DNA from 4 places in the Streptomyces sp. NPDC008086 genome. Region 4 is predicted to be linked to each of the others. Evidence: riboswitches for the same ligand, from Rfam matches in the RefSeq annotation. Region 4 holds a riboswitch; each other region holds the start of a gene.
The links. A riboswitch is a leader RNA that binds a small molecule or an ion and turns the genes downstream of it on or off. The one in region 4 is predicted to bind cyclic di-AMP.
Positions count from the first base shown of each region.

Region 1: linked by a shared signal. The riboswitch ahead of ACFZBP_RS10140 (peptidoglycan DD-metalloendopeptidase family protein) and the one ahead of ACFZBP_RS24025 (transglycosylase family protein) in region 4 are both predicted to bind cyclic di-AMP.
Region 2: linked by a shared signal. The riboswitch ahead of ACFZBP_RS00685 (peptidoglycan DD-metalloendopeptidase family protein) and the one ahead of ACFZBP_RS24025 (transglycosylase family protein) in region 4 are both predicted to bind cyclic di-AMP.
Region 3: linked by a shared signal. The riboswitch ahead of ACFZBP_RS38990 (M23 family metallopeptidase) and the one ahead of ACFZBP_RS24025 (transglycosylase family protein) in region 4 are both predicted to bind cyclic di-AMP.

Region 1 covers NZ_JBIBIA010000002.1:899,319-906,639, reverse strand. Annotated here, with positions in the region: gene ACFZBP_RS10145 (aldo/keto reductase) at 1-765, opposite strand, end outside; gene ACFZBP_RS10140 (peptidoglycan DD-metalloendopeptidase family protein) at 1,296-2,321, opposite strand; cyclic di-AMP (ydaO/yuaA leader) riboswitch at 2,333-2,490, opposite strand; gene ACFZBP_RS10135 (SpoIIE family protein phosphatase) at 2,778-3,863, opposite strand; tRNA gene ACFZBP_RS10130 (tRNA-Met) at 4,010-4,083, opposite strand; gene ACFZBP_RS10125 (dihydrofolate reductase family protein) at 4,184-5,317, opposite strand; gene ACFZBP_RS10120 (MarR family transcriptional regulator) at 5,414-5,929, shown strand; gene ribA (GTP cyclohydrolase II) at 6,076-6,720, shown strand; gene ACFZBP_RS10110 (S8 family serine peptidase) at 6,840-7,321, opposite strand, start outside.
Region 2 covers NZ_JBIBIA010000001.1:142,197-149,517, reverse strand. Annotated here, with positions in the region: gene ACFZBP_RS00690 (alpha-galactosidase) at 1-992, shown strand, start outside; cyclic di-AMP (ydaO/yuaA leader) riboswitch at 1,292-1,458, shown strand; gene ACFZBP_RS00685 (peptidoglycan DD-metalloendopeptidase family protein) at 1,463-2,392, shown strand; gene ACFZBP_RS00680 (DUF6250 domain-containing protein) at 2,594-3,310, shown strand; gene ACFZBP_RS00675 (SGNH/GDSL hydrolase family protein) at 3,456-4,241, shown strand; gene ACFZBP_RS00670 (TetR family transcriptional regulator C-terminal domain-containing protein) at 4,339-4,959, opposite strand; gene ACFZBP_RS00665 (Glu/Leu/Phe/Val dehydrogenase dimerization domain-containing protein) at 5,029-6,207, opposite strand; gene ACFZBP_RS00660 (MBL fold metallo-hydrolase) at 6,390-7,321, shown strand, end outside.
Region 3 covers NZ_JBIBIA010000016.1:40,487-47,807, reverse strand. Annotated here, with positions in the region: gene ACFZBP_RS39000 (M16 family metallopeptidase) at 1-1,133, shown strand, start outside; gene ACFZBP_RS38995 (M16 family metallopeptidase) at 1,130-2,518, shown strand; cyclic di-AMP (ydaO/yuaA leader) riboswitch at 2,754-2,917, shown strand; gene ACFZBP_RS38990 (M23 family metallopeptidase) at 2,931-3,716, shown strand; gene ACFZBP_RS38985 (GntR family transcriptional regulator) at 3,934-4,629, shown strand; gene ACFZBP_RS38980 (HPr family phosphocarrier protein) at 4,820-5,101, opposite strand; gene ACFZBP_RS38975 (GNAT family N-acetyltransferase) at 5,280-7,321, shown strand, end outside.
Region 4 covers NZ_JBIBIA010000006.1:580,301-587,621, forward strand. Annotated here, with positions in the region: gene ACFZBP_RS24000 (protein kinase) at 1-720, shown strand, start outside; gene ACFZBP_RS24005 (SurA N-terminal domain-containing protein) at 906-1,544, shown strand; gene ACFZBP_RS24010 (nucleoside triphosphate pyrophosphohydrolase) at 1,676-2,674, shown strand; gene ACFZBP_RS24015 (cytochrome P450) at 2,671-4,056, shown strand; gene ACFZBP_RS24020 (transglycosylase family protein) at 4,223-5,278, shown strand; cyclic di-AMP (ydaO/yuaA leader) riboswitch at 5,488-5,687, shown strand; gene ACFZBP_RS24025 (transglycosylase family protein) at 5,692-6,369, shown strand; gene eno (phosphopyruvate hydratase) at 6,703-7,321, shown strand, end outside.

The DNA of each region.
Region 1 (7,321 bases), on a different contig from region 4:
TTCGTCGAGGGCGGCGAGGACCTTCTGGCCGCGCTCGGATGCGGCGTGCTTGGCGGCGCCCTCGGCGCGCGGGCTCTGTACGGTCGTGCCGGGGCGGTACTTGCCCGTGAGGAAGCCGGAGGCCAGGGCGAAGTACGGGACGGCGGCCAGGCCTTCGCGTTCGGCGAGGTTCTGGAGTTCGCCCTCGTAGGTGTCGCGGGACACCAGGTTGTAGTGGGGCTGGAGGGCGACGTACCGGGCGAGGCCCTCGCGGTCGGAGAAGGCCAGGGAGGCCTCCAGCCGCTGCGCTGAGATGTTGGACGCGGCGATGTGCCGTACCTTGCCGGCCTTCACCAGGTCGTCGAGCGCGCCGATGATCTCCTCGACCGGCACTTCCGGCTTGTCGAAGTGGGTGTAGTAGAGGTCGATGTGGTCGGTGCCGAGGCGGCGGAGCGAGGCGTCGGCGGCCGCCTTGATGTTGGCCGCGGTCAGGCCCTGGAAGTCGGGGTGCTGGCTGACCTTGGTGGCGATGACGACGTCGTCCCGGTTGCCGCGCGCCTTCAGCCAGTTGCCGATGATGGTCTCGGACTCGCCGCCCGCGTTGCCCTCGACCCAGGCCGAGTACGAGTCTGCCGTGTCGATGAAGTTGCCGCCCGCGGCCGTGTAGGCGTCCAGTACGGCGAAGGACTGGGTCTCGTCGGCCGTCCAACCGAAGACGTTGCCGCCGAGGGAGAGCGGGAAGACCTCCAGGTCGGAGGAGCCGAGCTTGCGTAGGGATGCAGTCATGCTCGGCATCAACGTCCTGACCGGAGACCTCTCTTCCGAAACAGTCGCAAACTTCCCGTAAACAAGCGGAGCCTGGCCCTCCGGGGACCGGCAACCCTGACGTCGGGGGGTTGTCGTCAGGACCGCCAGAGATCAGGACGGCCGCAGGTCAGGACGCCCGGCGAGCAGGACGGGTGCAGATCAGGACGGCCGGCAAGCAGGACGAGCGCAGGTCAGACTGGCGCAGATCAGGAACGTCGCACATCGGCCCCGGAAGGACAGGACCACGGACGAGGGAGCAGGAGCCACCAGGAACAGGAACCACCCGGAACAGGAACCGCCGGGTCCAGGAGGGCGTGCCTAGCCCCCGAACTCTCCCGGATGCCCCTCCCAGAGGCCTCGCCCCGATACCTGGCCCAACGCCTCGCGGATGCCCCCGAAGACATCCCCCCGCGAGGCCGCTCCCGCGCCCCTAAGACCCACAGACCCGCAGACCCACAAACCCGCAGACGCACAGGCCCCAGACTCCAGGACCTCAAGACCTCAAGACCTCAGGGAGTAAGCCCCTTACCCCGCAACCACGCCATCGGGTCGATCCCGCTCGCGCTGCCGTCAGGGTGGACCTCGAGGTGCAGGTGGGCGCCGGTCACGTTGCCCGTGGCGCCTACGCGGCCGATGACGTCGCCCGTGTTGACCTTCTGGCCGACGCTCACGCTGATCGAGGACTGGTGGGCGAACCAGATCTCGGTGCCGTCGTCGAGGGTGAGCTCGGTCTTGTAGCCGTACGAACCGTCCCAGCCGGCGAACGTGATCGTGCCGCTGTGCACGGCCTTGATCAGCGTGCCCGTGGGGGCGGCGAAGTCGAGGCCCGTGTGGTAGCCGGAGGACCAGTAGGCGCCGGCCTGACCGAAGGTCGAGGTGATGGTGTACGAGGAGGTCGGCAGCGTGTACTGCTTGGCCAGCTCGGCGAGACGCTCGGCCTCGGCCTTCTTGCGGGCCTCCTCCTCGGCCTTGGCCTTGGCGGCGGCGGCCTTGGCCTCGGCCTCCTTCTCCGCCTTGGCGGCCGCGGCGGAGGCCTCCTTCTCGGCGGCGGCGACGGCGGCCGCGGCGGCCTTGCTCTCGATCTGGTCCTGCTGCTGCTCGGCCTGCGCCATGATCCGGCTGCGCAGCGCCTCACCGGCGTCGGGGGCGTCCTGCGTGGTCTCGTCGGTCGCCGCGCCCATGGTGCTGAGGGCCGTACCGGCGTCCTCGGCGGGAGCCGCGTCGTCGTCGGAGATCAGGGGCAGGTCCGGGATGGTGATGGCCACCGGCGGCTTGCCGCTGTTGGCGCTGGCCATGCCGCCCGCGCCGACGGCGGCTATGACACCGACGCCGAGAACCGTGGAGCTGCGGGCGAGTCCCCCGCCGCGCTGCTTGGAGACGCGATGCCTGCCGCGTACCGGACGAATGGACTCCGCGGTGGGGTTCCACTCCTCGAACGGGCCCTCGTCGCTGCGGTTACGGTCGTAGCCGAAGGTGTCGGTACCGCGTTGGCCGGGCACGAACGGGGCTTGCGGGGCAGGCCGGTTGGACGCCACGTGGGCGTACTCCTTTCCTTCCTTCTCGCCTACCGGGTTAGCTGACGGGTTCGGAGCAGGAAGGTCTCCTACGCGCGTATACCGGCCGTGAGTTCCCGGCGGTATCCGTGCGATTCACCCCAAGGTGGTGGTTCCCCGGTTCCCTTGCGGGATTCGGCGCGTGCGCACGGAGCCGCCTCTTGTGACGGCTGGGACGACCGCGCTGCGTTATCGAACGTTAATAGACGCGGGGTACGGATTCCAAGCTGTTCCGCTTGATCATTAACGATTTTCGCCTGGACTTACGGGTCATGAGCGGCCTAATTCGGGCGAGTTGGCCAGCACTCAGGAGTCACACAGGTATTGACGGTATGTCAGTTGTTATGCGGAGGGGGGTCGCCCGATCACGGTTGGTGACAACGATCATGGAGTGGCTCCACAGGATCTCCATCAGGGGCCCGCAGAGGCGTGGCTGCCTCAGGGGCGGCGTACGGCGAGGAGGGCCATGTCGTCCGCCATCCCGCCCCCGGAGTGGCGGCGCACCTCCGCCGCGAGCGCGCCGAGCAGCGCGGCCGGCTCACGCCGGGCGTTGGTCCGCCCCGCCAGTCCCGTCTCGGGGTCGTAGAACCGGTCTCGCTCGTCCCGGGCCTCGGACAGGCCGTCGGTGTACACGAGCAGCGTCGCTCCGGTGGGGAAGCCGGCCTCCTGGGCCCGGTCCGGCCAGGCCGCGAGCTCCTGCATGCCGAGCGGCAGGGCGGGCTCGGAGGCGGGCAGTGCGCACACGGTGCCGTCGGCGTACAGGAGCAGGGGCGGGGGATGCCCTCGGTTGACCAGGCGTACGATCCCGTCGCCGTGCGGGAGTTCGGCGAGGACGACGGTGGTGAACCCCTCGGCGGACTCCACCTCCTCGCGCCGTGCGCGCTCCCGCGCGAGCGCCCGTTCCAGGCGCTGTGCCACCGCCTCCAGCGTGGTCTCCTGCTCGGCGGCCTCCCGGAACGCCCCGATGACGACGGCGACGACCCCGACCGCCCCCATCCCCTTGCCGCGCACGTCTCCGACGACGAGCCGCACGCCGTGCGGGCTGTCCTGCACCGCGTACAGGTCCCCGCCGATGAAGACGCCCTCCTGCGCCGCCTCGTAGCGTGCCGCGATCTGGAAGGCGCCGATCCGCTCGGCGGGTTCGGGCAGTACGGCGCGCTGGGCGGCCTCGGCGATGGCGCGGGCGGAGGCGAGGCGGGCGTCGCTGCGGCGGACGAGGAGGTTGATGAGGACGGCGAGGACGGAGACGGTGACCACGGTGACCAGCTCGGTGATCACCTCGACCCGGGGGAGGCCGCCCAGACTGGCGTGGAGCACGACCAGCGCGCCGACCGCCACGGCGCCGGTGAGCACCGTGCCGCGCTGCGAGTAGAGCGGGGCGGCGACCAGGGGCGCGGCGGTGAAGAAGGGGGCGCCGGTGAAATCCGTGGGCGTGACGTAGTCGTACCCGCATCCGGCGGCGATGAGCAGGGCGGGCAGCAGCCGGACGAACCGGCGTGCGTACGAGATCCGCCGTTCCTCCACGTCACCAGGGTTGCCGAAGCGGGGGCGGGCGGCGAGCGGTGGGGACCGACCGGAGCAGCGGGGCGGCCGGCGGGACAGCCGCCGGCGGAGACACCGGGGAAAACACTCGGGGCCGGAACTTTTCAGTTCCGGCCCTGAGTCTTCAGTAGCGGGGACAGGATTTGAACCTGCGACCTCTGGGTTATGAGCCCAGCGAGCTACCGAGCTGCTCCACCCCGCGGCGATGACTCAATAGTACGCCATCCGCGGGACGGAAAGCACACGCGTTTCCCGGGGCCGCCGCGAGCGGCGTTTTTCGGGGCGGGTTCAGGGCGCCGGTGTCATGGCAGGAGGTGGCTGTTCGGGGCCTTGGCCCGGGCCTCGTACTCGGGCAGGACGACCACGTCCACCCCTTCCCCGGCCAGCAGCCCGCTGCCGTCGGCGCCCGCCACGAACGTGTCCGGCTCCCGCCAGGCCGTCACCACCCGGCGCACCCCGGCGTCGAGGATCAAGCGGGCGCACGGCACCGGACGGGACGCGCGGCGCGTGCAGGGTTCCAGGCTCGTGTAGACCGTGGCGGACGTCACACGGGGGTCTCCGGGCGCGACCTTCGCCAGCGCCGCCTCCTCCGCGTGCACCACGGGGTCGCCGCCCTCGCGGGAGTGGCCCCGCGCCAGCTCGGTCCCGTCGGCCGCCACCACGACCGCCCCGACGCTGAAGGCCGTTCCCGACGGCGGGCACTCGGCCGCCAGCTCGCACGCCAGCGCCAGCCATCTCCGGTCGGCGGCGGAGGGCAGCACACCGGCGCCGGGCGCGGTGGGCTCGTAGCGCATCAGGACGACGTCCTCGATCCGCCGCGTCTCCAGCAGGCGCAGCCGTCCGCCCTGGTACTCCCCCGGGCCGAACAGCCGCGGCGCCTTGGGGTCCCCCACGAACAGCGGCGCCAGCACCAGCTGCACCTCGTCGGCCAGGCCCTGCTGGAGCAGCTGGGTGTGGACCGTGCCGCCGCCCTCCACCATCAGCCGCTCGACCCCGCGCGCCTCGCGCAGGTGGCGCAGCAGGCCCCGCCAGTCCAGGTCGGCGCCCAGCGCGACCACGTCCGCGGCGACCGGCTCGCGGCGCAGCCGCTCCGCGCCCTTCTCCGTCGTATAGACGATCTTCTCGCCGCCGGTGTGCCAGAAGTTCGCCGTCGGATCCAGCTCGCCGGAGGCGCTGACCGTGACCTTCAGCGGGTACTCCGGCTTGCCTGCGGCCTTCCGCGCGGCCCGCCGCTCGGCCGAGTTCACCAGCAGCCGGGGGTTGTCGGCCCGGATCGTGCCGGCGCCGATCAGGATGGCGTCGACGGACGCCCGTACCTCGTCGACGCGGTCGAAGTCGGCGGGGCTGGACAGGAGCAGGCGGTCGGGCCCGGTGTCGTCGAGGTAGCCGTCCAGGGAGACCGCGGCGGACAGCAGGACGTAGGGGTACGACGGCATCGACGCGCTCCCTTTCGGGGCCGGAGTGGGACGGGGATCGGATGGGGATGAGGACAAGGGCTTGGTTCAAGTTTGAAACAAACCTACACTGGTCGCATGACGACTCGCTGGCTCTCCCCCGAGGAGCAGCGCGCCTGGCGCGCGTACATCGCCTCCGTCGCCCTCGTGGAGGACGCGCTGGACCGGCAGCTCCAGCAGGAAGCCGGCATGCCCCATCTGTATTACTCCATCCTCGCCACCCTGTCCGAGGCTCCGGAGCGCAGGCTGCGCATGACCGACCTCGCGGAAGGGCTGAAGATCACCCGCAGCCGGCTGACGTACGCCGTGACGCGGCTGGAGAAGGACGGGCTGGTGGGGCGCGAGGACTGCCGCTGGGACAAGCGCGGCAGCATCGCGACGATCACCGAGGAAGGGATGCGCGTCCTGGAGCGCACGGCGCCTGGTCATGTGGAGACCGTACGGGCGCTGCTCTTCGACCGGCTGACCCCGGAGCAGGTCGGGCAGCTGGAGGAGATCTTCACGGCGGTCGCCGAGGGGTTCCAGGGGGAGGACGCGCACCCCACCGCGGAGGACGTGCCCTGGCGGCGGCGCTCGGGCAAGTCCTGTTCGTGAAACGGGAGTCATGAGGCACGGGTGCGGTCTGTGACCCGTACGACAAACTTGTTGCTTCAAATTTAAAGCATGAGGTAGGGTCCTGGACCGAGGAGCTGCTTCAAATCTGAAGCAGCAAGCCCACGTACGGAACCCGGAGAACCCGCATGCCCGACTTCACCGCCGCCGCCACCCAGCGCGCCCGCGTCCGGGTCCCGCTGCGCTTCCAGGACGGCTACCGCGTCGACGCCGAACTCGTCACCTTCCACGGCCTGACCGACGGCCTGGAGCATGTCGCCGTCGTCCTCGGCGACCCGGCCCCCGGCAGCACGCCGCTGGTCCGGCTGCACTCCGAATGCCTCACCGGTGATGTCTTCGGCTCGGCCCGCTGCGACTGCGGCCCCCAGCTGCGCGAGGCCGTCGAGCGCATCGCGGAGCGCGGCGGCGTACTGCTGTACCTGCGCCAGGAGGGCCGGGGCATCGGGCTCTACAACAAGCTGGACGCGTACGCCCTCCAGGACCAGGGCCTCGACACCTACGCCGCGAACGCCGCCCTCGGCCTGCCGGAGGACGCCCGCGACTACACGGCGGCCGCCCAGATGCTCGCCGCCCTCGGCATCGGCGAACTCGACCTGCTCTCCAACAACCCCGACAAGGCCGACCAGTTGCGGTCCCTCGGCATCGAGGTCCAGGACCGCGTCCCCACCGGCGTCTTCGCCACCCCGGACAACGTCCGCTACCTGCGCGCGAAGGTCCTCCAGACCCAGCACACGCTGCCGCTCGGCGAGCTGGCCGGACTCAACGTCGGCTGACAGCACGGCGGTTGACGGCACGGCGGTCGACGGCAGGACCGTCGACGGCAAGGCAAAGGGGCGGGCGTCCGGATCGGACACCCGCCCCTCAGGCGTACGTCATACGGCTACAGCCATGACTACGGCGTGACCTTCTCGATCGTCACCCCGCCCACACCCGCGATCGTCCCGCGCGTGTTCACCAGCCGCACCTCGCCGAAGAGCTGCCGGCCCTCGGGCACCGCCCGCGCGACCGTGACGTCGGCCGCCGCCTTCGCGGATTCGCCGGTGCCGAGCTTCACCGGCGCCGACTCGTCGACCTTGATCGAGCCGAGCGCGGAGGAGAAGAACGCGTCCCGGTAGTCGTACGCGGTCGAGCCGGACGGCACCTCGAAACCGACCACCTCGACGGTGTAGGTACCGGCGGCCGGGTTCGCGATGGAGACGGACTCGTCGGAGTCGCCGTCGGCGGACTGGCCGACGAGCTTGCCCTCGGCGTCGTACACGTTCAGGTCGAGGTCGGAGCCCAGGTCGGAGACACCGCCGATGGCGACGTCCAGCGACGTGGTGCCCTCGGGGACCTCGACCGTGCTGGTCTGCGTCGCGCCGTCGGCGATGGTCG
Region 2 (7,321 bases), on a different contig from region 4:
TCAAGCCGCTCGCCGAGTACGTGCACGCGCTCGGCATGCAGTTCGGCATCTGGGTCGAACCGGAAATGGTCAATCCGGACAGCGAGTTGTATCGCGCCCATCCGGAGTGGGTTCAGTATCAAACAGGACGAAAGCGGACGGAGTTCCGCAATCAGCTCGTACTCAACCTCGCGCGCGAGGACGTCCAGGAGTACCTCTGGGAGCGGCTCGACGGGATCCTCTCCAGCGCCCCGATCGACTATGTGAAGTGGGACTTCAACCGCTGCTTCACCGACGCGGGGTGGCCCGGCGAGCCGTATCCGCAGCGCCTGTGGGTCGACCATGTGCGTGCCCTGTACGGCCTGCTGGACCGGTTGCGCGCGGCCCATCCCGGCGTCGCCTTCGAGTCCTGCTCGGGCGGTGGCGGGCGGATCGACCTCGGTGTGCTGAGCCGCACGGACCAGGTGTGGACCTCGGACAACACCGACCCCCTGGACCGGCTCGCCATCCAGCACGGCTTCAGCCAGCTCCACCCGGCCCGGGCCATGGCCGCCTGGGTCACCGACAGCCCGAACGCCATGCTCAACCACCGCGCCAGCTCCCTGCGCTTCCGGTTCGTGAGCGCCATGGCCGGGGTGCTCGGGGTCGGCGGCGACCTGACCCGGTGGACCGAGGAGGAACTCGCCGAGGCCCGGGAATGGGTGACCCTCTACAAGGAGATCCGGCATGTGGTGCAGCGCGGCGACCTGTACCGGCTGCGGGCTCCGCGGGGCGGGCTGAGCGCGGTTCAGTACACACTCGGGGACGAAACGGTCGTTTTCGCCTGGCTTCAGGCGCAGAGCTTCGGTGAGCCAGCCCCGGCGCTGCGCCTGCGCGCCCTCGACTCGACAGCGTTGTATGAATGCCTTGAAACGGGCGAAATTCACCGAGGTGCCGTACTGGTGCATCACGGACTTCGCGCCGGGTTGTGCGGCGACCTCGATGCGACGGTTATCCGACTGCGCCGCATCTAGGCTTTCTGTCCGAATTGGCGCCTTCGTTCCAACTCGCTCTGGAGTAAAGGAAGGTGGAGCAGCGTCACGTGAGGAGCGTCATATTCGTGACCGTGCGTCGCCCGTCATGTTCATGTAATTCACGTGCTTTTCAAGGGGTTTTGAGTCCGGCGATGCCCCGATAATTCACGCAGGGTGACGGGTAATTCCCACAAGGGATCAACGGGAACGCATTCGGACGGAACCCCTCACTTGTTCCCTTGCGTCTTCCTCGCTTACGTTCGCCACCAATCCGGACGGACGCCGAATCCTGCCGCCGACCGGATCCCGCGCTAACTCACCCGTGAACGGCAGGAGCGGGGGACCCACAGGCACAACCGCCTGTTCCGGTCTCCGGAACAGGCTTGGGGTCAAGTCGCGTCCCCACGCGACCGGGCATCTCCAGCCCGCACCCGACAGCTCACCTCGCAGGCGCCGGAGAGGAATTCGCCATGCCCGCGAAGGGTAAGCACCGCCGCCCGAAGTCCCTGCGCTTCACCCGCTCCATCGCCGTCGCCGGAACCGGTGGAGCCGCTCTCGCTCTCCCGCTCATCGGTGCCACCGGCGCCCACGCCGCTCCCTCGCAGTCCGTTTCGGAAAAGGCCGTTCAGTCTCTTCCGATCGCCGGCGAGAAGGCCGTAGAGAAGAAGGCCTCCGACAAGAAGGCGGGCTCGCGGACCTATTCGGTGAAGGTCGGCGATTACCTCTCGAAGATCGCCGACGAGCAGAACGTCAGCGGTGGCTGGAAGAAGCTCTACGCCGACAACCGCGAGGCCGTCGGCGACGACCCGTCGCTGATCCACCCCGGCCTGAAGCTCTCGCTCAGTGGCAAGAAGGCCACCGCGAGCGCCCCCGAGCCGTCGTCCTCCCCGTCGTCTTCCTCCCCCGAGTCGTCCGCCGACTCGACCGCCTCGAAGTCCTCCGCGGCGCAGAAGAGCACCACTCAGAGCGCCGAGAACGCCGCCACCTCCAGCGGCTTCTCCGCCCCCGTCTCCGGCGCCTCCGTCGGCACCGGCTACAAGGTGGCGGGCAGCATGTGGTCGAGCGGCTACCACACCGGCGTCGACTTCGTCGCCCCCACCGGCACCCCGCTGAAGGCGGTCGGCGCGGGCACCGTCGTCTCGGCCGGCTGGGGCGGCGCCTACGGCAACCAGGTCGTCATCCAGCTCGCCGACGGCTACTACGCCCAGTACGCCCACCTGTCCTCGCTCTCCGTCTCGAGCGGCCAGACCGTGACGGCGGGCCAGCAGATAGGCCTCTCCGGCGCGACCGGCAACGTGACCGGCCCGCACCTGCACTTCGAGATCCGCACCACGCCGGACTACGGCTCGGACCTCGACCCGGTCGCCTATCTCCGCTCGAAGGGCGTCGCCCTCGGCTGACGCGGCCCCCGCGCAAGACCACCTGCCTGACACGCGACCGAAGGCCGGACCCCGATCCCCGGGTCCGGCCTTCGGTGTGCGCGGGACGGGGTCTTGGGCGGGGGTGGGGTGTCGACAGTGCGGGGGTGATGGGGGAGAGTGATCTCCGATCGGTTGGAGCAAGCGCTTTCTACGTCATCGCCCCAGCGAAGGAGCACTTCCGTGACGACCACGCGCAGAGCATTCGGAGTCCTGGCCGCAGGTGCCGCCCTCGGGGCGCTCGCCCCCGCCGCCGCTGCGAGTGCCGCCCCGGCCCGCCGCCGGCTGATCGCCCACGACGACTTCTGCCACGGCCTCGGCCAGTGGGTGACCGAGTTGCAGGACGGCGGCACCGTCACCGCCGCACGCGGTGTGCTGGAGATCGACGTACCGAGCGGGGCGACGGTGTGGTTCAAGAAGCGGCTCGAAGGACCGTACGTCCTCGAGTACACGGCCACCGCCGTCTCGGCCGGCGGACCCAACGACCGTGTCTCCGACCTCAACAACTTCTGGAACGCCGTCGACGTCCGCTCCCCGGACGACCTCTTCGCCACCCCGCGTGGCGGCGCGCTGGAGGAGTACGACCACCTCAAGACGTACTACGCCGGCTACGGCGCCAACTACAACACCACGACACGACTGCGCCGGTACGTCGGTGAGGCCGGGGTCCGGCCGCTGGTCTTCGACTACACGGAGCCGCTGCTGGTGGCCAACCAGCCCAACCGAGTCCGGATCGTCTCCGACGGCTCGACCGTGAAGTGGTGGAACAACGGGCGGCTCGTCTTCGACCACACCGACCAGGAGCCGTACACCAGTGGGCACTTCGCCTTCCGGACCGTATGGAGCCACTTCCGGGTCAGCGACTTCCGGGTATGGCGGCTGCGCCCACAACACCCCTGATCGGAGGGATATTCCAAGTTTGGTGAACCCTTTAGGAGTGGCTTATCTCACCGCTCGTCAACCCTTGCCTACGGTCGCGTAGGTCACATTCGAAGGTGAATCATGTGCCGATGTGGCAGACGATTCGAAGAGTGACAGCAGATCAGTGATCGGGTCGTACGTCGCGGTGGGGGACAGCTTCACCGAGGGCGTCGGCGACCCGGGCCCCGACGGGGCGTTCGTCGGCTGGGCCGACCGGTTCGCGGTCCTGCTCGCGGACCGGCGCCCCGAGGGCGACTTCAACTACACGAACCTCGCCGTGCGCGGCAAACTGCTCGACCAGATCATCGAGGACCAGCTTCCGAAGGCCGTCGAACTGGCCCCGGACCTGGTCTCGTTCTGTGCGGGCGGCAACGACATCATCCGACCCGGAACCGACCCCGACGAAGTCGCCGAGCGCTTCGAGCGGGCCATCGCCCGGCTCACCGCCGTGGCCGGCACCGTCATGGTGACCACCGGCTTCGACACCCGTGGCGTACCCGTGCTGAAGCACCTGCGCGGCAAGATCGCCACCTACAACGGCCATGTGCGGGCCGTCGCCGACCGATACGGCTGCCCGGTGCTCGACCTGTGGTCCCTTAAGACGGTTCAGGACCGCCGGGCCTGGGACGACGACCGGCTCCACCTGTCTCCCGAGGGGCACACGCGCGTGGCGCTCCGCGCGGGTCAGGTGCTCGGCCTGGACATCCCGGCCGACCCGGACCAGCCCTGGCCGCCGCTGCCGCCCCGCGGCACCCTGGAGATCCGCCGGGACGACGTCCACTGGGCGCGTGAGTACCTGGTGCCGTGGATCGGGCGGCGCCTGCGCGGCGAGTCGTCGGGGGACCATGTGACCGCCAAGGGCGCGCTGTCCCCGGACGACATCAAGATGCGGATCGAATCGGTGGCTTGAAGCGCCGCTTCGCTTCGGTGTGGGCCGTGTCCTGTCCGGGGGCGGCCCACACGGCTGTCGTGGCCGCGGTGGACCGAACGCCCGGCGATCGGCGACCTCACCGCACCGACGCCGTCAACGCCTCCCGCTCCAGGCCCAGTTCCCGGGCCAGCGCCTCGTCCACCCACTCCTGGGCACGCGCGCGTGACACCGCGCCGCGGTACGACGTCAGCTGTACGGCGAGCCCGTCCAGGAGGGCGGTGAGCCGCAGGGCGGTGCCGTCGGGGTCCGCGCAGACGAACTCGCCCGCGGCCACGCCCTCCGCGATGACCTCGGCGATCGCGCCCTTCCACTGCCGGTCGAGGTCCCGTGTGACCTCCTGCAAGGCGGGCTCACGCAACGCCCCCGCCCAGCCCTCGATCCACAGCCGCCAGCCCTTGGCCTGACCGGTCGGCGCGTACCAGCGCACGGCGGTCCGCAGCCGTCGCAGCGCCGTCGTACGGCGGCCGAGGATCCCGCGCAGCCGGGTCAGGTCGCCCTCGGCCGCGTGGGTGAACGCGGCGGCGACCAGCTTCTCCTTCGTGGCGAAGTGATAGAGCACCAGCGCGTTGCTCACGCCGAGCGCCGAGGCCACGTCGGCGATCCGCACCGCCGCCACGCCCCGCGCCTCTATCTGCTCCACAGCGGCCCGCAGCAGCTCCTCGCGCCGCTCCGCCACGCTCAACCGCACTCTCGCCACCCGGTCACCCTAAAGCCTCGGCACGGGCCGTTCCCGGGCAGCGGCCGGGTCACGCGACCTCGACCGCCGTCACCGGTGCCGCCCGAACCGTTCGGCGATCACCGGCAACCGGTCCTCCGCGATGGCGTGCGCGGCCGCCCGGGGCGTCGTCCCGTCGGCCTCCGCGCGGGCCAGCGTGAGGTCGGTCAGGGCGCGCATCGAGCGCCGGGTGTGGGCGAACGCCTGCTCCGCGGAGGGGCCGATGTCGCCGAACAGCGTCCACCACCACCAGGCGTTCGTGGCCGAGTTGACCACGACGTCCGGCAGCACCGTGACGCCCCGCGCGGCCAGCGCCTCCTCCGCGTCCGGCCGTACCGGCATGTTGGCCGCCTCCGCGATCCAGCGGGCGGTGACGCGCCCCTGGTTCGCGGCGTCGATCGCATAGGAGACGGCCGCCGGGACCAGCACCTCGGCCTCGACCGACAGCCAGGCATCGCCCGGAAGTTCGCGGTCGCCTCGGCGCAGCGCCGCGCGGTCGACGGTGCCGTACGCGTCCCGCGCCGCCAGCAGGCTCTCGACGTCGAGGCCCGCCGGGTTGGCGATCGTGCCCTTGATGTCGGCGACGGCCACGACCGTGAGCCCCGCGCGCGTGAGGAAGCGCGCCGTGGCCCCGCCCATCGTCCCGAGGCCCTGCACCACGACGCGCGTCCGCCAGCACGGCACACCGGCCCGGTCCAGCGCCGTGAGCACCGACTCGGCCACCCCGCAGCCGCCGACCAGCTCGTCCAGTCCGATGCCGTCCACGTCGACCGCGAACGCCTCCGCGAGCCGCCGACGCGCGCCGGCCTCGTCGTCCAGCAGCGGATACACGGCCTGCACGGACGACACGAGCCCCGCCTCGGCCGCCGCCCGGTCGACCACGTCCTGGGTGAGCCCGAGGTCCTCGCCCGTCGTCCAGAAGCTCTCGATGTACGGCCGCATGGTCCGCAGATAGCGCACCAGGAGCCCGTACGCCTCCGGATCCCGGGGATCGCAGTCGATGCCACCCTTGGCGCCGCCCAGCGGGACGTACCGGGCCTCGGGGTCGTAGTGCAACGCTTCCTTCAGGCTCATGCCACGGGCGAGCCCGGTGACCTCGTCCACCGTGCATCCCGGCCGCATGCGCAGCCCACCGCTGGACACGCCGCGCACCAGCCGGTCGATGACCAGGAAGCCCTGGCGGCCGGTGACGTCGTCGGTCCACGTGAGCGACAGCAGGGGGGTGGTCATGGAGTCTCCGGGGGAGGGGGCGGGGGCCGTGTCCCGCGTTCTTACTGAACGGTGGGTCAGTATCGAAGGCGGGTGGGGACATGTCAACGCGCGGGGCCGTGCGGAATGGGTCAGGGGGTGTGCGGGGTTGTCGGAGGGGCCGCCCATAATGGAATTTCTCACCGACTCCACCTGGAGGTACCGTGGCCGGTTTCCGTTTCCCGAGCACCGGGCTGCGTGCCCTGCGGCCCGAGGCCTTCGGCGTGGACCCGAGCGGTGAGCGCATGGCGCGCATCCGCAGATCGCCGCACTTCCGGGACGGGGTCTTCCAGAACCCCGGGGGCGTCGCGCGCACCAGACCGTCCGGATCGATGCTGGAGTTCGCCAAGGTCTTCTTCGACCGGGACACCCGGCCCCGCCGCGCCCCGAAGTCCACCGTGCCGATCCACCCCACCACCTACGCCGACCTGGCGAAACCGTCCGCCGAAGGACTGCGCCTGACCTGGATGGGGCATTCGAGCGTCCTCGCGGAGATCGACGGGCACCGGGTGCTCTTCGACCCCGTCTGGGGCGATCGCTGCTCGCCGTTCCCCTTCGCCGGGCCCAAGCGGCTGCACCCCGTGCCGCTGCCCCTCGCCGCGCTCGGGCCGGTCGACGTCGTCGTCATCTCGCACGACCACTACGACCACCTCGATCTGCCCACGATCAAGGCGCTGGTCGGCACGGACACGCTGTTCGCCGTACCGCTCGGCGTCGGCGCCCACCTCGAACACTGGGGCGTCCCGGCCGACCGGCTGCGCGAGCTGGACTGGCACGAGTCGACGAAGATCGGCGGCCTCACCCTGACGGCCACCCCGGCCCGCCACTTCTGCGGCCGCGGCCTGCGCAACACACAGCACACCCTCTGGGCGTCCTGGGTCGTCGCCTCGGACGAGCACCGGATCTTCCACAGCGGCGACACCGGCTACTTCGAGGGCTTCAAGGACATCGGCGCCGAACACGGCCCGTTCGACGCCACGATGATCCAGCTCGGCGCCTACTCGGACTTCTGGCCCGACATCCACATGACGCCGGACGAGGGCGTCCAGGCCCACCTCGACCTCCAGGGCGGCGATCCGGCAGCGGGCGTCATGCT
Region 3 (7,321 bases), on a different contig from region 4:
AGGGCACGGGCCACTTCGAGCTCGTCCAGGGCGCGGGCGGCTCGCCGAACGGCACCACCAGCTTCGAGCGCACCAACTACTTCGAGACCATGCCCGCCCACCAGCTGGAGCTCGCGCTGTGGCTGGAGGCCGACCGCATGGGCAGCCTCCTGGTGGCGCTCGACGAGGAGGGCCTGGAGAACCAGCGCGACGTCGTCAAGAACGAGCGCCGCCAGCGCTACGACAACGTCCCCTACGGCACGGCGTTCGAGAAGCTGACGGCCCTGTCGTACCCCGACGGCCACCCCTACCACCACACGCCGATCGGCTCGATGGCCGACCTGGACGCGGCCAGCCTGGAGGACGCCCGCGCGTTCTTCCGCACCTATTACGCGCCCAACAACGCCGTGCTGTCGATCGTCGGCGACATCGACCCGGAGCAGACGCTCGCCTGGGTCGAGAAGTACTTCGGCTCCATCCCGGGACACGACGGCAAGCCCGAGCCGCGCGACGGCTCGCTGCCCGACATCATCGGCGAGCAGCTGCGGGAGGTCGTCGAGGAGAACGTTCCCGCGCGCGCGATGATGGCCGCCTACCGGCTCCCGCAGGACGGCACACGTGAGTGCGACGCGGTCGACCTGGCGCTGACCGTCCTCGGCGGGGGCGAGTCCTCCCGCCTCTACAACCGGCTCGTCCGACGCGACCGTACGGCCGTGGCGGCCGGCTTCGGCCTGCTCCGCCTGGCCGGCGCGCCCTCCCTGGGCTGGCTGGACGTGAAGACCTCCGGCGACGTCGAGGTGCCCGTCATCGAGGCGGCCGTCGACGAGGAGCTCGCCCGGTTCGCGGCGGACGGTCCCACCGCCGAGGAGATGGAGCGCGCGCAGGCCCAGCTGGAGCGCGAGTGGCTGGACCGGCTGGGCACCGTCGCGGGCCGCGCCGACGAACTGTGCCGGTACGCCGTCCTGTTCGGCGACCCGCAGCTCGCCTTCACCGCCGTACAGCGCGTCCTCGCCGTCACCGCCGAGGAGGTCCAGGCGGTCGCCAAGGCCCGTCTGCGTCCCGACAACCGCGCGGTGCTGGTGTACGAGCCTGTCGCCGACGAGGCCGAGGACGCGCAAGCCCCCACCGACGAGAACGAGGAGTCGGCGCAGTGACCGAGCTCGCCAGCATGGAGTTCCACCCGCAGCCCCAGGCCGGCGAGGCCCGGCCCTGGGCGTTCCCGGCGCCCGAGCGCGGCGAGCTGGACAACGGCCTGACGGTCCTGCGCTGCCACCGCCCCGGCCAGCAGGTCATCGCCGTCGAGGTCCTCCTGGACACGCCCCTGGACGCCGAGCCGAAGGGCCTGGACGGCATCGCCACGATCATGGCGCGAGCGTTCTCAGAGGGCACCGACAAGCACACCGCCGAGGAGTTCGCCGCCGAGCTGGAGCGCTGCGGCGCCACGCTCGACGCGTACGCCGACCACCCCGGCATCCGCGTCAGCCTCGAGGTGCCCGTCTCCCGGCTGCCGAAGGCGCTGGGGCTGCTCGCCGACGCGCTCAGGGCGCCCGCGTTCGACGACGCCGAGGTCGAGCGCCTGGTGCGCAACCGGCTCGACGAGATCCCGCACGAGCTGGCCAACCCCTCGCGCCGGGCCGCGAAGGAGCTCTCCAGGCAGTTGTTCCCGGCGACCTCGCGCATGTCCCGCCCGCGCCAGGGCACCGAGGACACCGTCGCCGGCATCGACTCCGCGGCCGTACGGGCCTTCTACGAGCGGCACGTACGCCCCGCCACCTCCACCGTCGTGGTTGTCGGCGACCTCACCGGCGTCGACCTCGACGACCTGCTGGGCGACACCCTGGGCGCCTGGACCGGCTCCCCGGCCCAGCCCCGTCCGGTCCCGCCGGTGACCGCGGACGACACCGGTCGCGTCGTCATCGTGGACCGCCCCGGTGCCGTGCAGACGCAGCTGCTGATCGGTCGTGTCGGCCCGGACCGGCACGACCGGGTGTGGCCCGCGCAGGTGCTCGGCACGTACTGCCTCGGCGGCACCCTCACCTCCCGTCTGGACAAGGTCCTGCGTGAGGAGAAGGGCTACACCTACGGTGTGCGCGCGTTCGGCCAGGTCCTGCGCTCCGCACCGGACGGCACGGGCGCGGCCATGCTCGCCATCAGCGGCTCGGTCGACACCCCGAACACCGGTCCCGCGCTGGACGACCTCTGGAAGGTCCTGCGCGGGGTCGCCGGCGAGGGCCTGACCGACGCCGAGCGGGACTTCGCCGTGCAGAACCTCGTCGGAGTGGCCCCGCTGAAGTACGAGACGGCCGCCTCCGTGGCGAACACGCTGGCCGACCAGGTCGAGCAGCACCTGCCCGACGACTACCAGGCGAAGCTGTACCAGCAGCTCGCCGCGACCGGCACCGTCGAGGCCACCGCCGCGGCCGTGAGTGCCTTCCCGGTGGACCGGCTGGTGACGATCCTGGTCGGCGACGCGGCCGCGATCCGCGAGCCCGTCGAGGCCCTCGGCATCGGCGAAGTCACCGTCGTGACAGCCGAGTAGACCGTCGTGACGGCCGAGTAGAAGGCGGCACCCCGCCGGACGACGGCACGCGCGCGTAAGGGGCCCTGGTGACTTCCAACTCACCAGGGCCCCTTTATGCCCGAATTGGGGGAGAGGTTGCCTGTCTGGCCTGTGGGATGCGCTACAAAAGCCGCGATCCGTTTGGGGATTGAAAGTCGCCCCGCTTAGCGTCTTCCGGGCTGTTCGTCAGGCAGTGCGCCGCGCCCGCGGCACCGGACAGTCATCGCCGAGTCCCCGTACGGCGCGAGCCAGGGGAGCCGGGGACCCGCCCGTAGTCCCTGGGGTGAATCGGACGCCCGCGCAGCCGCGAGGGGGCCCGTAGGAGACCTTCCTGCTCCGAACCCGTCAGCTAACCCGGTAGGCGAGAAGGAAGGAAAGGATCAGCCACTACATGGCGTTCACCTGCGCCACCGGGAAGAACCGCGCCTCCGGGAAGCACCGTCGCCCCGGCCGGTTCGAGCGCACCACCGCCCGCGCGGCGGGCGTCGCCGCGCTCACCGCCACCGGCGTCATAGGCACCCTGGCCGCCCCGGCGCTCGCCGCCGAACCCGCCGTCGAGCAGACCGGCCTCATCCCCGTCATCAGCGTCGACGACACGCTCGCCGACCAGATCGACGCCCAGGCCGCCGCCCAGAAGCAGGCCGCCCAGGAGGCGGCGGCCCGCAAGCAGGCCGCCGAGGAGGCCGCGCGCAAGAAGGCGGCCGAGAAGGCCAAGCAGGAGCGCGAGGCCAAGGAGCGCGCCGCCCGCGAGGCCGAGCGCAAGCGCCTGCTGTCCTACGTCGCCCCGATCTCCGGCTCGTACGTCTCCACCGGCTACAAGACCGGCGGCGCCGTCTGGTCCTCCGGCAGCCACACCGGCGTCGACTTCCACGCCGCCAGCGGCACCTCCGTCCACGCCGTCGGCTCCGGCACCGTCGTCGAGGCCGGCTGGGGCGGGTCGTACGGCAACAACATCGTGATCAAGATGAACGACGGTACGTACACCCAGTACGGCCACCTGTCGTCCATAGGCGTCTCGGTCGGCCAGACCGTCACGCCGGGCCAGCAGATCGGCCTGTCCGGCGCCACCGGCAACGTCACCGGACCGCACCTGCACTTCGAGGCCCGCACGACCGCCGAATACGGCTCCGACATCGACCCCGTCGCCTACCTCCGCTCGCACGGCGTGAACGTCTGACGCCTCCCGCGCCCCACCCGAGGCCCGCTTCCCGCAGCTGAGCCTCCCCGAAGCCCCGGCTCCCGAGCCGGGGCTTTCGGCGTTTCTAGGACGATCGGCTGACCAAAAAATATCCATGGATTCCGGCCCGCCGTCGGAAATTCCGGCCGGTTGCAATAGAGTCACTGAACACACGTCATTCGTCGACGTTTCACGGGGATTAAGGCGGAGGTCGGTCATGCGTATTCCGGCGCACTCGGTATGCACCGCGATCCGGGACGACATCGTCGCCGGCGTCTACGAGCGCGGCGGCCGGCTCACCGAGGAACTCCTCGCACGCCGCTACGGCGTCTCCCGCGTCCCCGTGCGCGAGGCCCTGCGCACCCTGGAGGCGGAGGGCTTCGTGGTGACCCGGCGGCACGCGGGCGCGTGCGTCGCCGAACCGACCGAGCAGGAGGCCGCCGACCTGCTGGAGATGCGCACCCTGCTGGAGCCGCTCGGCGCCGCCCGGGCCGCCCAGCGGCGCACCGAGGCCCATCTGAAGGTCCTGCGCGGCCTGGTCAGGCTGGGCCAGGAGCGGGCCAGGAGGGGCAACAGCGAGGATCTGCGCTCGCTGGGCGGCTGGTTCCACGAGACGCTGGCCCAGGCCTCCGGAAGCCCCGCGCTGGCCTCGACGCTGACCCAGCTGCGCCACAAGATCGCCTGGATGTACTCGGTGGAGGCGCCGGTCAACCCCGTGGAGTCCTGGGCCGAGCACGGCGCGATCGTGGACGCGGTGGCGCGCGGTGACGGTGAGCGCGCCCGGGGTGTCACGGCCCTGCACGCAGAGCGTGCGATGAGCGCGCACCGGCTGCGGTTCGGCTCCGGCGGGGATCGCGCCGAGCGTGTGAGGAATTCGCAACATCCCGTAAACATGCCGAGCCTGCGGCATTAACACGGGCGCCGTATACAAAGAGGAGATATTCGGCGGCGGTCTATTTCCGCTGCCCTTTTCGGGTGTGTCGCCAATTCCTCCTGTCGCCTCTCCCCGGAAATGCCTCCGCCTGCCCGAAACAGCGAAGCCGCGCCCGCCGAAAAGGCAGACGCGGCTTCACCGATTTGTCGGGGAGTCCCGCTCAGGTCCTTCAGACCGTCTCGGGCAGCTCCTCGAGACCCTCGGAGACCAGCTTCGCCAGCCGGTCGAGGGCGGCGTCCGCACCCTCGGCGTCGGAGGCGAGGACGATCTCCTCGCCGCCCTGGGCGCCCAGGCCCAGCACGGCGAGCATGGAGGCCGCGTTGACGGGGTTGCCGTCGGCCTTGGCGATCGTCACCGGGATACCTGCGGCCGTGGCGGCCCGGACGAAGATGGAAGCGGGGCGGGCGTGAAGGCCCTCGGCCCAGCCGACGTTGACGCGGCGCTCAGCCATGTGATGCTGCCCTTCGGTGTTCAGGGTTGTCTAGACCAGTTTCCCACACCCGTGAAGCCCGCCGGGAGGGACAAAACGTCCCTCCCGAGGTGACCGTCGGGTCGCGGCCTCGACCCGACATACGTCCTCCACAGACTGCCTCGCGCCGTTGTCGTACGCGAGCCGTACTCTGGGCCCCATGCAGAGCGCCTCGGACCGGCACGAGTACCCCGCCCACTGGGAAGCCGACGTGGTGCTGCGCGACGGCGGCACCGCACGCATCCGCCCCATCACCGTTGATGACGCCGAGCGCCTGGTCAGCTTCTACGAGCAGGTGTCGGACGAGTCGAAGTACTACCGCTTCTTCGCGCCCTACCCGCGACTGTCCGCGAAGGACGTCCACCGCTTCACGCACCACGACTTTGTGGACCGGGTGGGACTCGCGGCCACGGTGGGCGGCGAGTTCATCGCCACCGTACGCTACGACCGGATCGGCGCCGACGGAATGCCCGCGTCCGCCCCGGCCGACGAGGCCGAGGTCGCCTTCCTCGTCCAGGACGCCCACCAGGGCCGAGGCGTCGCCTCCGCGCTGCTCGAACACATCGGCGCCGTCGCCCGCGAGCGTGACATCCGTCGCTTCGCCGCCGAGGTGCTGCCGGCCAACACCAAGATGATCAAGGTGTTCACGGACGCCGGATACACGCAGAAGCGCAGCTTCGAGGACGGCGTCGTACGCCTGGAGTTCGACCTGGAGCCGACGGACCGCTCGCTCGCCGTGCAGTACGCGCGCGAGCAGCGCGCCGAGGCCCGGTCCGTACGCCGCCTGCTGGTACCCGGCTCGGTCGCCGTCATCGGCGTCGGCCGCGCCCCCGGAGGCGTGGGCCGCAGCGTCCTCGGCAACATCAGGGACGCGGGCTTCACGGGACGGCTGTACGCGGTGAACAGGGCGTTCCCTCAGGACCTCAAGGAGGTCGACGGGGTCCTGGCGCACCGCTCGATGCGGGACATCGACGAGCAGGTCGATCTCGCGGTGGTCGCCGTACCCGCCGAGTACGTCCCCGACGTGGTCGCCGAGTGTGGCGAGCACGGCGTGCAGGGTCTGGTCGTGCTCTCCGCCGGGTACGCCGAGAGCGGGCCCGACGGCCGGGAGCGGCAGCGCGAACTCGTCCGGCAGGCGCGCGCGTACGGCATGCGCATCATCGGGCCGAACGCCTTCGGGATCATCAACACCTCCGCCGACGTACGACTCAACGCCTCCCTGGCACCCGAGATGCCCCGCCCCGGCCGGATCGGCCTGTTCGCCCAGTCCGGCGCGATCGGCATCGCCCTGCTGTCCCGGCTGCACCGGCGCGGCGGTGGCGTGACCGGAGTCACCGGCGTGTCGACCCTCGTCTCGTCCGGCAACCGCGCCGACGTGTCCGGCAACGACGTCCTGCAGTACTGGTACGACGACCCGGACACCGACGTCGTGCTGATGTATCTGGAGTCCATCGGCAACCCCCGCAAGTTCACCCGCCTCGCCCGGCGCACGGCGGCCGCGAAGCCGCTGGTCGTGGTCCAGGGCGCACGGCACGGCGGCGCGGCGCCCCAGGGCCATGCCGTACGGGCCACCCGGCTGCCGCACGCCACGGTGTCCGCGCTGCTGCGGCAGGCCGGCGTGATCCGCGTGGACACGATCACCGAGCTCGTGGACGCGGGCCTGCTGCTCGCCCGCCAGCCGCTGCCGGCCGGCCCGCGCGTGGCGATCCTCGGGAACTCCGAGTCGCTGGGCCTGCTGACCTACGACGCCTGCCTCTCCGAAGGGCTGCGGCCGTTGCCGCCGCTGGATCTGACGACCGGGGCGTCGGCGGCCGACTTCCACGAGGCGCTGTCGCACGCGTTGGCCGACGAGACGTGCGACGCGGTCGTCGTCACCGCCATCCCGGCGATCGGGGGCGCCTCGACCGGCGACGCGGAGCTGGCGGAGGCGCTGCGCTCGGCGGCGGAGCGGGTCCCGGGCAAGCCGGTGCTGGTGGTGCACGTCGAGCTCGGCGGGCTCGCGGAGGCCCTGTCGGCCGCGGCGAGCACCGCACCGCAGGCGGCCACCACGGCGCCCGGCATCGCGAACCGGGCCCACCCCTTCCGCCCCCTGGACTTCCCGGCCGACCCCCCGCCCGCCCCGACCGACACCGCCGACGGCGCCCCTCGGCTCATCCCCGCCTACCCAGCAGCCGAGCGAGCCGTCCGCGCCCTCGCCGAAGC
Region 4 (7,321 bases):
GATCTGGCGGAGCTGCTGCCCGCGCGCGGGACGCCCACCGGCTCGCCGCTGGACCCCACCCGCCCCTTCCTGCGCCCGCACGCCCCCTGGCCGGACCGCGCCCGCACCCCCGCGCCCCAGCCCGCCCCCGTCACCCCGGTCGCGCCCGCCACCGAGAAACCGGACGTCGCGCGCGCCGTCGACGAGGTCAAGCGGCTCCTCGGCGAGGGCCGTATCACCCAGGCCGTCGACATCCTCGGCGCGATCCTGCCCGCCGCCGCCGAACAGCACGGCGAGCACTCCCCGGTCGTCCGCACCCTGCGCAAGCAGTACGCCGCGACCCTCATGGACGACGGCCAGTACCGGCGCGCGCTGCCCGAACTGCGCCGTCTCGCCGACGAACGCGCCGCCGAGGCCGGCCAGGCCGACCCCCAGTCCCTGCGCTTCCGCCTCGACGCCGCCCAGTGTCTGGAACAGCTCGGCGAACCGGCGGCCGCGCTCGCCGAGTACCGCGCGCTGCTGCCGTACTACGAGAACCAGTACGTCTCCGGCGACCCGCGGCTCGCCCACGACGTCCGCCGCCGCATCGGCCACCTCCTGCTCGCCCTCGGCGACCGCCCCGCCGCCCACGACACCCTGGCCAGGCTGCTGATCGACGTGGAACGCCTGCACGGTCCGGGCCATCCGCTGGCCGCGGAGGTACGGCGGACGCTCCAGTGGCTGGGGCAGGTGCGCGGCTAGGACGTGTCCCCGCCGGACCGGGACCGGCGGGCCGACTGGGCCGAGTGGGCCGGGCGGGGGTGCTTCGGTGCCCGAACTCCTGGCGAATCGTTGGTCGAATGGGTTGGCCAGAGCTTGCCCACTGCCTACCATCGATCACCGCAAGACTTTGTGCACCGCCGCACAAGCTTCCTCGGGAGGTCTCCTTGCACCGCCGCCGTCGTACCGCGCTCCTCCTCTCCGCCGCGATCGTCGCGGCGCCTTTGCTGACCGCCTGCGGGAACGATGCGCATCCCGGTGCGGCAGCCGTCGTCGGCGGCCAGCGGATCACCGTCGCGCAGCTGGAGAACCGGGTCAGCGAGGTCCGCGCGGCACAGCGCGCCGCCGTACCGGACGACGCCCAGTACGCGCAGGTCATCGCCAAGTCCGGCACCCTCCCGCGCGACGTCCTGCACACCATGGTCCTCGACCAGGTGCTGCACCGCGCCGCCCAGGACGCGGGTGTGACCGTCACCCGCAAGGAGCTCCAGCGGATGCGCGGCGGACTGGAAGAGCAGGTCGGCGGTGCCAAGGCGCTGGAGACGGCCTGGCTCCAGCAGTACGGCATCCCGCCGCAGCGCCTCGACGAGAACCTCCGGCTCCAGCTGGAGGCTCAGAAGCTCGCCACCTCGCTCGGCACCGACACCGGCAAGCCCGCCTTCTGGAACGCGCTGTCCGCGGCGTCCAAGAAACTCGACATCGACCTCAACCCCCGCTACGGCACCTGGGACGTCCAGAAGAGCGGCCGGGCCGACGCGAAGACGCCGTGGGTGCGCGAGGTGACGGCGGAGCGGCAGACGGCATAGCGGTACGGCGCGCGGTTGTACGGCACAGCGCGTGGCTGTACGGCGCTGCGGTACCGCGCAGGCGTCGGGTGTAGCCGTCCCGCCTGTGGATAACTCGTGGAGCTGTCGGCGACGTGGGTTACGTTCGGATCGTGAACGCAACCAGTCCCGAAGCCGCCGCCCCCGGCCGCATCGTCCTGCTCACCACCAGCCACCGCGTCGCGCCCGGCCTGCTGTCCTGGCCGGCCTGGCAGGCGCTGCATGCGGCCGACCGTGTGCTGTGCGCGGACGGCGCGCATCCGCAGCTGCCGTATCTGCGTGAGGCCGGGATAGCGGTCGACGAGGCCGCCCCGACCGCCGAGCAGCTGATCGACGCCTGCGCCGGCGGTCGCACGGCCGTGGTCGTGGCCACCGGCGAGGGCGAGCCGGCCCTCACCGACGGCCTCGCCCGTCTCGCGGGAACCGGCCGCGTGCGCATGCCCGAGCTGGAGCTGCTCCCCGCCTCCTACGACCTGCCCGGCGCCCGCCTCCTCGACCTCGTGCAGGTCATGGACCGGATCCGCGTCGAGTGCCCGTGGTCCTCCCAGCAGACCCACAAGGGCCTGGCGAAGTACGGCATCGAGGAGGCCTACGAGCTCGTCGAGGCCATCGAGGAGGGTGACCGCGACGAGCTCCGTGAGGAACTGGGCGACGTTCTGCTGCAGGTCGTCTTCCACGCCCGTATCGCGGAGGAGGACGCGGACGCGCCCTTCTCCATCGACGACGTGGCCGGCGGCATCGTCACCAAGCTCATCCACCGCCACCCCCATGTCTTCGGCGACGAGACGGCGACCACCCCCGAGGAGGTCAAGGAGCACTGGCTGCGCACGAAGGCGGTCGAGAAGCGGCGCGAGTCGGTGACGGACGGCATCCCTCTCGGCCAGCCGGGCCTCGCCCTCGCCGCGAAGCTGGCGTCCCGGGTCAGAACGGCGGGCCTGGAGGTCCCCCTGCCGACCGGCGAGGGCCTCGGCTACGAACTGCTCGCCCTGGCGGTCCGCGCGGAGGCGGCCGGTGTGGACCCGGAGGCGGCCCTCAGGGTCGCGGCCCGGGCGTACCGGGATGCCGTGCGGGCTGCTGAGGGGCTGACACCTCCGGATACCGTCGAGGAGTGACCGACCAGCCCGACCTCACCGGCAGCACTCCCACCGGCAGTACTCCCACCGGCAGTACTTCCACCGGCAGTACTTCCACCGGCAGTACTTCCACCGGCAGTACTCCCACCAGTACTGCCCCCACCGGCGACACCCCCGCACCCCCCGACCTCTTCACCTGGGAGTTCGCCACCGACCCCTACCCCGCCTACGCCTGGCTGCGCGAGCACGCGCCCGTGCACAAGACGCGGCTTCCCAGCGGGGTGGAGGCCTGGCTGGTCACGCGGTACGCCGACGCCAAGCAGACGCTCGCCGACAACCGGCTGTCCAAGAACCCGGCCCACCATGACGAGCCCGCGCACGCCAAGGGCAAGACCGGGATCCCGGGGGAGCGCAAGGCCGAGCTGATGACGCATCTGCTCAACATCGACCCGCCGGACCACACGAGGCTGCGCAGGCTCGTCTCCAAGGCGTTCACGCCCCGCAGGGTCGCCGAGTTCGCGCCCCGGGTGCAGGAGCTCACCGACCAGCTCATCGACCGGTTCGCCACCGAGGGAACCGCCGACCTGATCCACGAGTTCGCCTTCCCGCTCCCCATCTACGCCATCTGTGACCTGCTCGGCGTCCCCCGCGAGGACCAGGACGTCTTCCGTGACTGGGCGGGCATGATGATCCGGCACCAGGGCGGCCCCAGGGGCGGGGTCGCCCGGTCGGTGAAGAAGATGCGCGGCTATCTCGCCGAACTCATCCACCGCAAGCGCGAGGCCCTCCCCGACACCCCCGCCCCCGGCGAGGACCTCATCTCCGGCCTCATCCGCGCCTCCGACCATGGCGAGCACCTCACGGAGAACGAGGCCGCGGCCATGGCCTTCATCCTGCTGTTCGCCGGCTTCGAGACGACCGTCAACCTCATCGGCAACGGCACCTACGCCCTGCTCACCCACCCCGAGCAACGCGCCCGCCTCCAGACGTCCTTGGCGGCGAAGGAGACCGGCCTCCTCGAAACCGGCGTGGAGGAACTCCTCCGCTACGACGGCCCCGTGGAGCTCGCCACCTGGCGCTTCGCCACCGAGCCGCTCACCCTCGGCGGACAGCACATCGCCCCCGGCGATCCCGTCCTCGTCGTCCTGGCCGCCGCCGACCGGGACCCGGACCGCTTCGCCGACCCCGACGTCCTCGACCTCTCCCGCCGTGACAACCAGCACCTCGGCTACGGCCACGGCATCCACTACTGCCTCGGCGCCCCGCTCGCCCGCTTGGAGGGCCAGACCGCCCTCGGCACGCTCCTCACCCGGCTGCCGGACCTCCGACTCGCCGTGGATCCGGGCGAGTTGAGATGGCGCGGCGGACTCATCATGCGCGGACTGCGTACGCTTCCGGTGGAGTTCACCCCGGTTGGGTGAGTGTGTCCGCCTCGGCGAACATGACACGCGCTCAAGTCTGTGATCTTCACGTGATCTGCGCGGCATTAACTTGTGACAAGTGATCGTCTGCCTATACGTTCACGCATCAACGTGGCGCCCATGTTTCACGCGCCGCGGTCACCGCTGTCTCGCGAAAGGTCCCCGCATGCTCTCCGGGAACGGTCGTCACCGTCGCCCCCGTCAGGCCCCGGCTCTCCTCGTCGCGGCCGGAGTGACCGGGTCCGCCATCGCCATCCCGCTGCTCGGCGCGGCGAGCGCGAGCGCGGCCGACGGCACCGTGTGGGACAAGGTGGCCGAATGCGAGAGCGGCGGCTCCTGGAGTGCCGCCGACGAGAGCGCGGGCCGCTACGGGGGGCTGCAACTGACCCAGGATGACTGGGAGAAGTACGGCGGCCTCGACTACGCCTCCAGCCCCGACCTGGCGAGCCGCTCCCAGCAGATAGCCGTGGCCCAGGATCTCCTCGCGGACCGGGGGACCAGCCCCTGGGGTACCTGCGCGGTGGTCAACGGACTCACCAAGCAGTCCGGCGCCCTCGACCTCGACACCGGAGTGGAGGAGGACTCTCCCTCCGAAGTGTCCGGATCATCCGGATTGCTCGATTCGCTCACCTCGTCCAACTCATCCGGTTCATCGAATTCATCCGAGTCGTCGGGATCGTCGAACTCGTCCGAGTCGTCGAGCCAGGCCGACGACCCCTCCGGTGTGCCGAGCGAGTCCTCGGGCGCTTCATCCGAATCCTCCCAGGATTCCTCTCCTTCCCCCTCCTCGTCCTCTTCGTCATCCAAGGCCAAGGACTCCGCCAAGTCCGAAACGTCCCCCGACACAAAGGCCTCACAGTCGCCCGACAGCTCCCCGGTGGAGACGATCGGTGGGAACAATCAGGACGATGTGGTGCAAGACGTGGGTTCCTGGAGCCTCGTCGACACCGGAGCGATCGACGCCGAGACGGCCGGCTCCGGCCGGCATCGCGGCCCCAGCGCCGACGAGAGCGAGGTCGACGCCGGTGCTGCCGAGTCCGCCAAGTCCTCGGGGCGCCACTCCTCGTACAGCGTCCGCGCCGGCGACACTCTCGCCTCCATCGCCGACTCCCTTGACCTCGACGGCGGGTGGCGTGCGCTGTACGCGGCGAACAAGGACGCGATCGGTCCTGACGCGAACCACATCTTCGCCGGTCAGACCCTGGACGTCCCCGGCGAATAGGGTCCGAACAGGGCGAAAAACAGCGCCAGTTCGCGTCACTATTCGCACCTGAATGTCCGTTTTAGATGCAGTGAGAGATAGATCTCAGAAGCCCTGATCGTCTTTGTAATTCCCGGAATCGCGTGTCTACGGTCATGACCGCTCGCCACCAGTGCGGGCCCCGACAGCCGTCACGCCGAATCCTGCCGGCGGCCGTCCGGGAACAGTCGTCGCGTCAAGCGCCGTAGGCAGGAGCGGGGGACCCAAGGTTTGCGCCGGGTCCGGCAGTTGAGGCCCTTCGGGGCCGCACGGCCGGAGCCGGCTCGGGGTGAAGTCGCGCATCGAGAGCCGAAAGGCGAGCGAGCGCGGCCGGGCAACTCAACCGGCCCGAACCCGACAGCTCACCTCGCAGGCGTCGGTGAGGGGATCTCTCCATGCTGTTTTCCAGCAAGGGCAAGCACCGTCGTCCGTCCAAGGCCGCTCGCGCCATAGCCGTCGTCGGCGTCACCGGCGCCGCCGCCGTCGCCGCCCCGCTGATGGCGGCCGGCAGCGCCTCCGCCGCCACCGCCTCCGAGTGGGACGCCGTCGCCCAGTGCGAGTCCGGCGGCAACTGGTCGATCAACACCGGCAACGGCTACTACGGCGGTCTGCAGTTCTCCGCCTCCACCTGGGCCGCGTACGGCGGCACGGCGTACGCCTCCACCGCCGACCAGGCCAGCAAGGGCCAGCAGATCGAGATCGCCGAGAAGGTCCTCGCCAGCCAGGGCAAGGGTGCCTGGCCGAACTGCGGCACCGGCCTGTCGAGCGCCGCGTACAGCGGCTCCTCGCAGAGCACCGAGACCGCCCCGCGCGCCACCGAGGAGCAGCCGGCCTCCCGCTCCGCCGAGCGCCCGGCCGCCGAGAAGAAGTCGACCAAGACCGTCACCACCCCGACCGGCAAGAAGGTCAAGAAGGGCGACGGCGAGTACAAGGTCGTCAAGGGCGACACCCTGAGCTCGATCGCCGAGGCGGAGAAGGTCAAGGGCGGCTGGGAGGAGCTGTTCCAGCTGAACAAGGACATCGTCGAGGACGCCGACCTGATCTACCCGGGTCAGCAGCTGCACCTGAAGTGATGCCGCACCCGAAGTAATACAGGGGCGACAGCTGAACCACAGGGCCTTCACATCCGTGGACCTCATGGTGAAGGCCTCGTGAGGGTCACCCCCGTCCCCACGAACTCCCCGCCTCGGTGCGTCTTCCCCCGTACGCACCGGGGCGGGGTTTCTTGTGCCGGGCTCTCCGTGTCGGCCCCTTTTGCACCGAAGTCTTTGTTCCGTTCGGAAACAATTTACTCTCGGTTCTGTCCCACGGGGCGGTCGACCCCTGGTCGAACGCCCCGAGCCGGTTAGGCTCGTCTCGCAGTACCCACCGCGGACTGCGTACCCGCGTCACATCCCAAGAAGGAGATGCTCGTGCCGTCCATCGACGTCGTCGTAGCCCGGGAAATCCTCGACTCGCGAGGCAACCCCACCGTCGAGGTCGAGGTCGGCCTCGACGACGGCAGCACGGGTCGTGCCGCCGTCCCGTCCGGCGCCTCCACCGGCGCCTTCGAGGCCATCGAGCTCCGCGACGGCGACCAGAACCGCTACCTCGGCAAGGGTGTCGAGAAGGCCGTCCTCGCCGTCATCGAGCAGATCGGTCCGGAGCTCGTCGGCTACGACGCCACCGAGCAGCGCCTGATCGACCAGGCCATGTTCGACCTGGACGCCACCGACAACAAGGCCTCCCTCGGCGCCAACGCCATCCTCGGCGTCTCCCTCGCCGTGGCCCACGCCGCCTCCGAGGCCAGCGACCTGCCGCTCTTCCGCTACCTGGGCGGCCCCAACGCGCACCTGCTGCCGGTGCCGATGATGAACATCCTGAACGGCGGCTCGCACGCCGACTCCAACGTGGACATCCAGGAGTTCATGATCGCCCCGATCGGCGCGGAGTCCTTCTCCGAGGCGCTGCGCTGGGGCGCCGAGGTCTACCACACCCTCAAGAAGGTGCTGAAGACCAAGGGCCTGTCCACCGGCCTCGGCGACG